DNA from 4 places in the Spinactinospora alkalitolerans genome. Region 2 is predicted to be linked to each of the others. Evidence: riboswitches for the same ligand, from Rfam matches in the RefSeq annotation. Region 2 holds a riboswitch; each other region holds the start of a gene.
The links. Region 2 has a riboswitch for thiamine pyrophosphate ahead of HDA32_RS04715 (ECF transporter S component). Riboswitches for the same ligand answer to the same signal wherever they lie in the genome.
Positions count from the first base shown of each region.

Region 1: another riboswitch for thiamine pyrophosphate. It lies ahead of thiO (glycine oxidase ThiO); the one in region 2 lies ahead of HDA32_RS04715 (ECF transporter S component).
Region 3: another riboswitch for thiamine pyrophosphate. It lies ahead of thiD (bifunctional hydroxymethylpyrimidine kinase/phosphomethylpyrimidine kinase); the one in region 2 lies ahead of HDA32_RS04715 (ECF transporter S component).
Region 4: another riboswitch for thiamine pyrophosphate. It lies ahead of HDA32_RS27405 (TenA family protein); the one in region 2 lies ahead of HDA32_RS04715 (ECF transporter S component).

Region 1 covers NZ_JACCCC010000001.1:4,265,279-4,267,470, reverse strand. Annotated here, with positions in the region: gene thiO (glycine oxidase ThiO) at 1-948, opposite strand, end outside; TPP riboswitch at 945-1,056, opposite strand; gene HDA32_RS18910 (Rv2175c family DNA-binding protein) at 1,192-1,551, shown strand; gene thiE (thiamine phosphate synthase) at 1,597-2,192, shown strand, end outside.
Region 2 covers NZ_JACCCC010000001.1:1,013,410-1,015,601, reverse strand. Annotated here, with positions in the region: gene HDA32_RS04720 (ABC transporter ATP-binding protein) at 1-295, opposite strand, end outside; gene HDA32_RS04715 (ECF transporter S component) at 301-909, opposite strand; TPP riboswitch at 1,016-1,125, opposite strand; gene glgP (alpha-glucan family phosphorylase) at 1,267-2,192, opposite strand, start outside.
Region 3 covers NZ_JACCCC010000001.1:1,424,241-1,426,432, reverse strand. Annotated here, with positions in the region: gene HDA32_RS06390 (acyl-CoA synthetase) at 1-131, shown strand, start outside; gene HDA32_RS06385 (serine/threonine-protein kinase) at 181-1,287, shown strand; TPP riboswitch at 1,334-1,428, shown strand; gene thiD (bifunctional hydroxymethylpyrimidine kinase/phosphomethylpyrimidine kinase) at 1,417-2,192, shown strand, end outside.
Region 4 covers NZ_JACCCC010000001.1:6,133,393-6,135,584, forward strand. Annotated here, with positions in the region: gene HDA32_RS27400 (LCP family protein) at 1-694, shown strand, start outside; TPP riboswitch at 776-883, shown strand; gene HDA32_RS27405 (TenA family protein) at 871-1,578, shown strand; gene HDA32_RS27410 (hypothetical protein) at 1,931-2,192, opposite strand, start outside.

The DNA.
Region 1 (2,192 bases), 3.3 Mb from region 2:
CAGTTCGCTGACGCCGGGGACCAGTTCGCGGGCGTCGCGCAGGACCTCCCACACGCCGCCGACGGTGAGCCGGGTGTCGTACCCGGTCTCCTCCTGCGTGGCGCCGAGCACGATCTCGCCGTCGGCCCGCGGCACCAGGTACACGGGCGTACCCCTGACCAGGCCGCGCACCGTGCGGGTGACGATCGGCTCCTCGCCCTCGGGGGTGCGCAGCCGCAGCAGTTGCCCCTTGACCGGACGCAGCGGCGGGAGCACGTCGGCCGGCACCCCGCCGATGCCGGGGGTCCAGGTGCCGGCCGCCAGCACCACCTGCCCGGCGTCCAGGCGGTCGCCGCCGCTCAGGCGCACGCCCAGCGCGGCGCCGCCGGATACGACGACCTCGGTGACGCGGTCGGTGACCAGCTCGGCGCCGCGGTGCAGCGCCGCGGCCCGCAGCGCCGCCATCAGCCGGCGGGGGTCGACGGAGTGGTCCTCGGGCGCGAGGACGCCGCCGCGCACCGACGGCGCCAGCATCGGTTCCAGCCTCCGGCACTCGCGGCCGGTCAGCCGCTGGGCCTTGACGCCGAGCCGGCCCTGCAGCTCCATCAGCTCGGTGAGCCGGGCCAGGTCGTCGGTGTCGAAGGCGACCTGCAGGGTCCCTTCGGCGCGGTACCCGGCGTCGCGGCCGCTCTCGGACTCCAGTTCGGCGATGAAACCGGGGTAGCGGTCGCGGGAGTGGATCCCGAACCGCATGAGGGCCTCTTCGCCGAAGGCGGCCTCGGTGGCCGGGGTGAGCATCCCCGCGGCGACGCCGGAGGCCGCCGCGTGCGGCTCCGGCGCGACGACGCTCACCCGCAGTCCCCGCTGGGCCGCCCGCCATGCGGTGACCAGGCCGATCAGCCCGGCTCCGACGACGACGACATCGGGGGCGGGCCGGGAGGAACCGTGGTCGGATGGTGGTGTGCGCACGTCTCGCCTCCACTCCCTTCGCCGGCATGATCCGGATCAGGTTCGTGCGGTCGGAGGCTCACAGCCTCCCTCTCAGCCGGGTCCCACCCGGCTCCCGCGGGGTTTCATGTTCTACGGCAATGCTAGAACGTCGCGGCGCGGTGGGGGCAACGCGCCCGCTCGTCACCGCTCACCACTACGCCTACAGCGATAACGCCCCGTGTCCGCGTTTGGATTCCAGTGGTATGTGGGAGATTGGCTGACGTGACACAGATTGACCGCGACACCGACGCCCTCGTGGGCGACTGGCTCACCATCAACGAGACCGCCCAGGCGCTCGGTGTCAGTCCGAATCGGATCAAACAACTGATCAACGACCACAAGCTCCTCGGGGTGCGGCGCTCGGGGGTCTGGTCGATCCCCGCCGTCTTCATCGCCGACGGCGAGATCGTCAAGGGCCTCTCCGGTACGCTCACCGTCCTCGCCGACTGCGGTTTCACCGAGGACGAGGCGCTGCGCTGGCTGTTCACGGCCGACGACACGCTGCCCGGCGCCCCGATCGACGCCCTCATCGCCAACCGTGGCACCGAGGTGCGCCGCCGCGCCCAGGCACTGGCGCTGTAGGGCCGCCCTCCGCCGCCCGGCGGCGTCGGTCCTATGCTGGGCGGCGTGAATGCGAGCTTGCGGGAGCGCCTTGACTCCGCCCTGCTGTACCTGTGCACCGACGCCCGCCAGGGCCAGGGGGACCTGGCCGACTTCCTGGACGCGGCGCTGTCGGGCGGCGTGGACATCGTCCAGTTGCGCGACAAGACCCTGGAGACCCGCCAGGAGCTGGAGTGCCTGGAGACCGTTCGGGAGGCGTGCGACCGCCACGGCGCACTGCTGTCGGTCAACGACCGCGCCGACATCGCCCGCGCTGTGCGCGCCGATGTGCTGCACCTGGGCCAGAACGACCTGCCGGTGCCGCACGCTCGCGAGATCATCGGTCCCGGGCCGCTGATCGGGCGGTCCAACAACGCCCCGGAGATGGCCGCGGCCTCGGCCGTCGAAGAGGGCGTCGACTACTTCTGCGTCGGCCCGGCCTGGGCCACCCCCACCAAGCCGGGGCGCCCGGCCGCCGGCCTGTCCGTCGTGGAGCACGCGGCCGGACTCGGCACCGACCGCCCCTGGTTCGCCATCGGCGGCATCGACCTGTCCAATCTCGGCCAAGTACTGGACGCGGGCGCCCGCCGCGTCGTCGTGGTCCGCGCCATCACCCTGGCCGA
Region 2 (2,192 bases):
GCGCGGTGTCGTCGCGCCGCCGCGCCGCGGGCTCCCCGTCGATGAGCAGGGCTCCCTCCTGCTCGCCGCTGATGGCGCTGTCGGGCCCGGTGAGCCCGGCCAGCGCGTGCAGCAGGGTGCTCTTGCCCGCGCCCGAGGCGCCCAGGAGCAGCACGCGCTCGCCGGGTTCGAAGGTCAGGTCGACGCCGCGCAGCGCGTGGGTGCCGCGGCCGGAGTGCCGCCAGCCCCATCCGGCGAGTTCGACGCGGGCTCCCCGGCCGCCCCCGGCGCGGGCGGCCCCGTTCGTCGTGGGCATCCCGGCTAGCCCCGGGCCGAAGGGAAGGGGGCCAGCGCGTCGGTCCTGGCCAGGGCCGTGGTGAGCAGCCGTCCGCCGACGCCCGCGATGAGGCCGGCGCTGACCAGAACGATTGCGGCGTAGGCGAGCTGGTACTCGATGGGCCAGGTGACGTAGGTGGTGATGTTGTCCTTGATGGCCGGGGAGATCCCGGCGGCGACGCCGGCGAGCACGGCGACGCCCGTGTTCCAGCGCCGGTAGGCGAAGGCGAGGAAGACCAGCTCGGGCAGCAGGCCCTGGAGCACTCCGGAGACGATGACGGAGACGCCCCACGGGACGCCGAGCAGGATCGAGACGGAGGCCGCGGCGACGGAGGTGAGCAGGGCCGCGCCGGCCTTGCGGATGACCAGGCCGCCCAGCACGCCGGGCAGCATCCACATGCCGTAGATGACGGCCTGGGCCGGCGGGAAGAACACGAACAGCGGCTCGGTGGCGGTCCACAGCACGCCCCACAGCCAGAAGACGACCCCGATGCTGACGCCGATGACGGCGGCGACGACGATGTCCACGGTCCGCCAGTTGAGGACGGAGTACCCGGGCCCGGGCCCGGTCTTGAACCTGGATTCGGTGCTCATAGCGGGATGTCCCTTCGTACGTGACGAGAGGGCTCGGCCAAGAGTGGCCGCCCGCACACGTGCGCGCACCGATCGCCGAAACCGGTGCGCGGAGCACGCGCCACCGGCGGCGGTTCCCACGACTTCCTTCGCTGGCATGACCCAGATCAGGTGTGTAAGGGTCTGCGGAACGGTTTTCCGCACTCTCAGCGCCGAAGCGCTCCCCTGTCGGTTTCCTCCATTATGGGCGGTGCACCACCTGATCGGTCAAGGGCCGCGGGTCTCACGGTGGTTCCCTCGCCGATCTCGACCTCGTCGGGGTTGTCGCAGCGTTCTCAGGCCCCACAAGGTCAAGATCGGCGGGCACAGGTCGCCGCGCTACCTCAGCACCATGCCGTTGCCCATGCCCCCCGGTGGCTCGGGGACCACGACCAGGCCCATCTCCGCCGGATCGGTGAGCAGGGGATGTTTGGGCAGCACCCGCACGGTGTAGCCGCTCGCGCCCGCGCGCTCCAGCGGGACCGAGCCCGTGTAGCGGATCAGCGGGCCCTCCTGCTGCTCGCCCGACGCCACCGCGAGCTCGGCGAAGGACGGCTCCACCAGCTCCTCGGAGTCGTTGATCCGGCCGAACGCGATCTCGACGCGGATGTCGGCGGAGTCGAGGTCGCCGAGCACCAGCGTGGCCCGCACCTTCAACTCGCCGCCGACCTGCGGCGGGTCGTCCACACCGGCCACCTCGACGTGCTCGATGCGCACGCCGGGCCAGGCCCGCCGCACCCGCTGCTTCCACGCGGCCAGCTCGCGCACCCCGGCCGTGTCCCCCCTCCTGGTGAGCAGCCGGGAGGAGGCGGCGGCGGGCCGGTACAGCAGCTCCACGTAGTCGCGCACCATCCGGTTCGCCAGCACCTTCGGGCCGAGGGAGACGAGGGTGTGCTTGACCATCTCCAGCCAGCGCTTGGGCAGGCCGGACTCGTCGTGGTCGTAGAACAGCGGAGCGACCTGGTCCTCGAACAGCTCGTACAGCGCGGCGGCCTCCAGTGCGTCGCGCCGGTCCGGTTCGCCCACCCCGTCGGCGGTGGGGATGGCCCAGCCGTTGGACCCGTCGAACCACTCGTCCCACCAGCCGTCGCGGATGGAGAGGTTCAGCCCCCCGTTGAGCGCCACCTTCATCCCGGAGGTGCCGCACGCCTCCAGCGGGCGCAGCGGGTTGTTCAGCCAGACGTCGCTGCCCTGCACCAGCGAACGCGCCAGCGCCATGTCGTAGTCGGGCAGGAACACGATCCGGTGCCGAACGGCGGGGTCGT
Region 3 (2,192 bases), 410 kb from region 2:
GGCTGGCCGGTTTCAAGGTGCCGCGCCGCTTCCACAGGGTGGAGGAGGTCAAGCGCACCGCGGTGGGCAAGCAGGACTACCGGTGGGCCGCCGCCGTGGTCCGGGACCCGGCGTCCGTGGCCGAGAGGTGACCGTCCGCGCGATGCGCCGGCGGCGATGCCGGCGCTATCGTCGTTGACCATGGGCCCGCAGATACTCGCCGAACGCTACCGACTGGTCGAGCCGATCGGCCACGGCGGCATGGGGACCGTCTGGCGCGCCGAGGACGAACTGCTGCACCGGCAGGTCGCCGTCAAGGAGGTCCGGGTCTCCCGCGACCTGGAGGCCGACGTCCGCGACGAGCTGGTGCGCCGCACCATGCGCGAGGCCCGGATCTGCGCGGGACTGAGCCATCCCTCCATCGTCACCGTCCACGACGTCGTGCAGGAGGCCGACCGGCCGTGGATCATCATGGAGCTGGTCCGCGGCCGCGGACTGGACCAGGTGGTGCAGGACGACGGGCCGCTGCCGCCCCGCCGCGTGGCCGAGATCGGCCGCCGGCTGCTCGCCGCGCTGCGTGCCGCGCACGAGGCCGGCGTGCTGCACCGCGACGTCAAGCCGGGCAACGTGATGCTGCTGCCCGACGGCCGACCGGTGCTCAGCGACTTCGGCATCGCGGTGTCGGACTCCGAGGACAGGCTCACGCTCACCGGACGGCTGCCCGGCTCCCCCGGCTACGTCGCGCCCGAACGGCTGCACGACGGCACCATGACCCCGGCGGCCGACCTGTGGTCGCTGGGCGCGACCCTGTACTTCGCGGTCGAGGGCCGCTCGGCCTACGAGCGCGACACCCCGGCGGCCCGGCTCACCGCGGCGATGCAGGAGGCCCCCGACCCGGCCCGGCGGGCCGGTCCGCTGCGCCCGGTGCTCAACGGCATGCTGCAGCACGACCCCGAGCACCGCCTGGTCGGCGCCGCGCTGGACTCCGCACTGGCCGACGTCGCCGCCGGCGGCACCACCGAGGACCTCACGCCCACTCGGCTCGACGTCTCCGGACTGGCGCCGCCCCGCGCCGTGACCGGGCCGAACACCCCGCTGCCGGTCGGGGCGAAGATGACCATGGGCGCCCCCGGCGGCTTCGGCGCGGCGCACCGCGGCCGCTGGTGGGGCCTGCTCATCTCGCTGCTGGTCGGCATCGTCACGCTGATCCTCGCGCCGCTGCTGGTGGAGTACCTGTCCAGCACGCTGCTACCGGAGGACCAGCCCGGCCCCTCGCCGTCGTCGCAGACGGCCACGCCCGGCGGCTGAGGCGGTCGGGGACGGCGTTCCCGCCATGATCGTTGCTAGCGTTGTCACCATGGGCGCGGGGTGCCGGATCGGTCCGGCTGAGAGCACACCCGTGAACCTGATCTAGGTAGTGCTAGCGAAGGGACGTCCTTGACCAGCTTCAACATCCTGTCCATCGCCGGAACCGACCCCAGCGGCGGCGCGGGGATCCAGGCCGACCTCAAGACCTTCTCGGCCCTGGGCGGCTACGGCATGAGCGTGGTGACCGCGCTCGTCGCACAGACCACGACCGGCGTGCGCGAGGTGCACGAGGTCCCGCCGGAGTTCATCACCAGCCAGCTCGACACGCTCCTGAACGACGTCCGGGTCGACGCGGTCAAGATCGGCATGCTGGGCAACACCGGCGTCATCGACGCCGTGGTCCGGGCCATCGACGACCACCGGCTGCCCAACGTCGTGCTCGACCCGGTCATGGTGGCCAAGAGCGGCGACCGGCTGCTCGCCGCCGACGCGATCGAGGCGGTGCGGTCGCAGCTGCTGCCGCGCGCCGACCTGGTCACGCCGAACCTGCCCGAGGCCGCCGAACTCCTCGGCGAGGAGGAGGTGCACGACCTGGCGTCAATGGGCGAGCAGGCCACGAGGCTGCTGACGCTGGGGGCCAGGCAGGTGCTGCTCAAGGGCGGCCACCTCAGCGGGCAGAGCAGCACCGATCTGCTGGTGGCGGCGGAGGCGGCCCCCGAGACGTTCTCGGCCGAGCGCATCCCCACCAAGAACACCCACGGCACCGGCTGCACGCTGTCCTCGGCGATCGCCGCGCTGCGCCCGCAGCGGCGCGCCTGGTTCGAGGCGGTGCGCGACGCCAAGAACTACCTCACCGAGGCGCTGCGGCACGCCGACGACCTGGAGGTCGGCCACGGCAAGGGCCC
Region 4 (2,192 bases), 5.1 Mb from region 2:
CCGCGACGTGGTGGACGCGGTCGGCGGCGTGGAGATGTGCATCCCGAAGCCGATGGAGGACGAGCGCTCAAAGCTCGACCTGCAGGCCGGGGTGCAGACGCTCGACGGCGAGGAGTCGCTGTCGTTCGTGCGCGCCCGCTACGAGATCGGCGACGGCGGCGACATCGGCCGCATCGACCGCCAGCAGATGTTCCTCGCCGCGCTGGCCGAGCAGGTGACCAGCAGCGACGTCCTCACCAGCCCGAGCAAGACGACCTCCCTGCTCAAGGCCGTCACCGAACACACGGCGACCGATGACGAGCTCACGCTGGACAAGATGATCTCCATCGGCTCCACGCTGGCCGACGTCGACCTCGACGACATCACGTTCTACACGGTGCCGTGGTGGCCGGCCCCCTACAACCCCAACCGGGTGGTCTGGGACGAGGAGAAGGCCGCCCAACTGTTCGAAGCCGTCAACACCGACGGCCAGGTCACCGACGCGATGCTGGAGAGCGGCAGCCCCGAGGCGCCGACCCCCGATCCGAGCGCGTCGGGCACCCCCTCGCCGTCGTATCCGGCCGAGCCCTCGACCGAACCCGTCGCGCCCGAGTCCTCCTCCGGCGACTCCGCCGGGAGCATCGAGGGCCGCGACGCCACCTCCGACCCCTGCGTCAACGGCCTGGGCGAGGGCACCGGAACCGACCGGCGGTGACCGCGGGCCGCGGCCGCCGCCTCCGGTGGCCGCGGCCCCTCCGGGGTACCGCCGATCGGGCGGCCCTAGTAACGTGGCCCGGGTAACCACGCGGGGTGTCCCGGAACGGGACTGAGACGGGCGCGGCGCCCGAACCCGTTGAACCTGATCTCGTTCGTACGAGCGGAGGGAACGCGGTGGGCAACTCCCCTGTCGCCACCATGGAAACCGGCTTCACCGCCGAGCTGGGCCGGCGCCACGCCGACCTGTTCGAGGCGTTCTACGACCACCCCTTCCTGGCCGGGATGCGCGACGGCACCCTGGCCAAGGAGAAGGTGCTGCACTACGTGGGCCAGGACCACCAGTACCTGAGCGCCTACATCCGCTGCTACGGCCTGGGCCTGGCGCTCTCGCCGGACCGCGGGTGGATGCGGCACTTCCACGACAGCATCGCCTTCGTCCTGGACGAGGAGTCGCACCCGCACCAGGTCCTGTGCGAGCACGCCGGCACCGGCTACGCCGAGGCCCAGGTCGGCCGCCTGGCGCCGAGCGCGCAGGCCTACGTCGACCACATGATGGCGGCCGGACGCGACAGCCTGGGCGTACTGCTCGCCTCGCTGCTGCCCTGCCCGTGGACCTACACCTGGGCCGCCGACCGGTTCGTCCGCGACGAGCGGCCCGGCCCGGACAACCCGTTCCTCGGCTGGTGGACGTTCTACGCCGATCCCGGCTGCCAGTCCGTCACCACCGAGCTGCGCTCGATGCTCGACTCGCTGGCGGCCGACGCCGGCGCGGCCGAACGCGCCAGGATGGAGCGGGCGTTCGAGGACAGCTGCCACCACGAGGTCCGCTTCTGGAACATGGCCTGGACCCTGGAGGAGTGGAGCGCACCGACCGGCGCGTGAGGGCCGCGGCGACCGATCACCGTGTCCGGCGATCGTGACCTTGCTGGGATTTTTAGGCCCCACAAGGTTGAAACCCAAGGTCGAGATCGGCGGGAAAGGCAAAACGCCGACCGGCGCGGCTGCTGATCGGCGTCGGCGGCGGCGCCTGGGCGCCGCCGCCGCGTTGAGGCCACCGCCCCTCTCCTCCCCCTCCGATCAGGAAAGAGGTGGTGGCCCCCGTCTCCCGAACTGCACCGCCCTCCGATGCCGGGAGACCGCTCCGGGGATCAGGGCCGCTGGACGGCCCTTCCGCCGGAGCGGGGTGCCCCGCCGGGACGGTCGACGGGACACCCGTTCATGGGGTCGGCAGCGCTCAGAGCAGCGGCGTGTCGACGGGGGTCGCGACGTCCACCGAGTCGACGTCGGCGGCGTCCTCCAGGGCCTGCACCGGCTCCTCGGTCAGGGAGGCGGGCTCCTCGGACACGGCCTCGGCGTCGGGGAGCGCGTCGGTGCTCTCGGTGCTCTCGGTGACCTCCGCGGCATCGGCCGCGGCGCCGTCGGCGGCCTGCTCGGCCCCGGCCCGCAGCCGCTCGGTCTCGGAGACCGCGTCGCCGGTGCCCGGGAGCGCGGCCCTG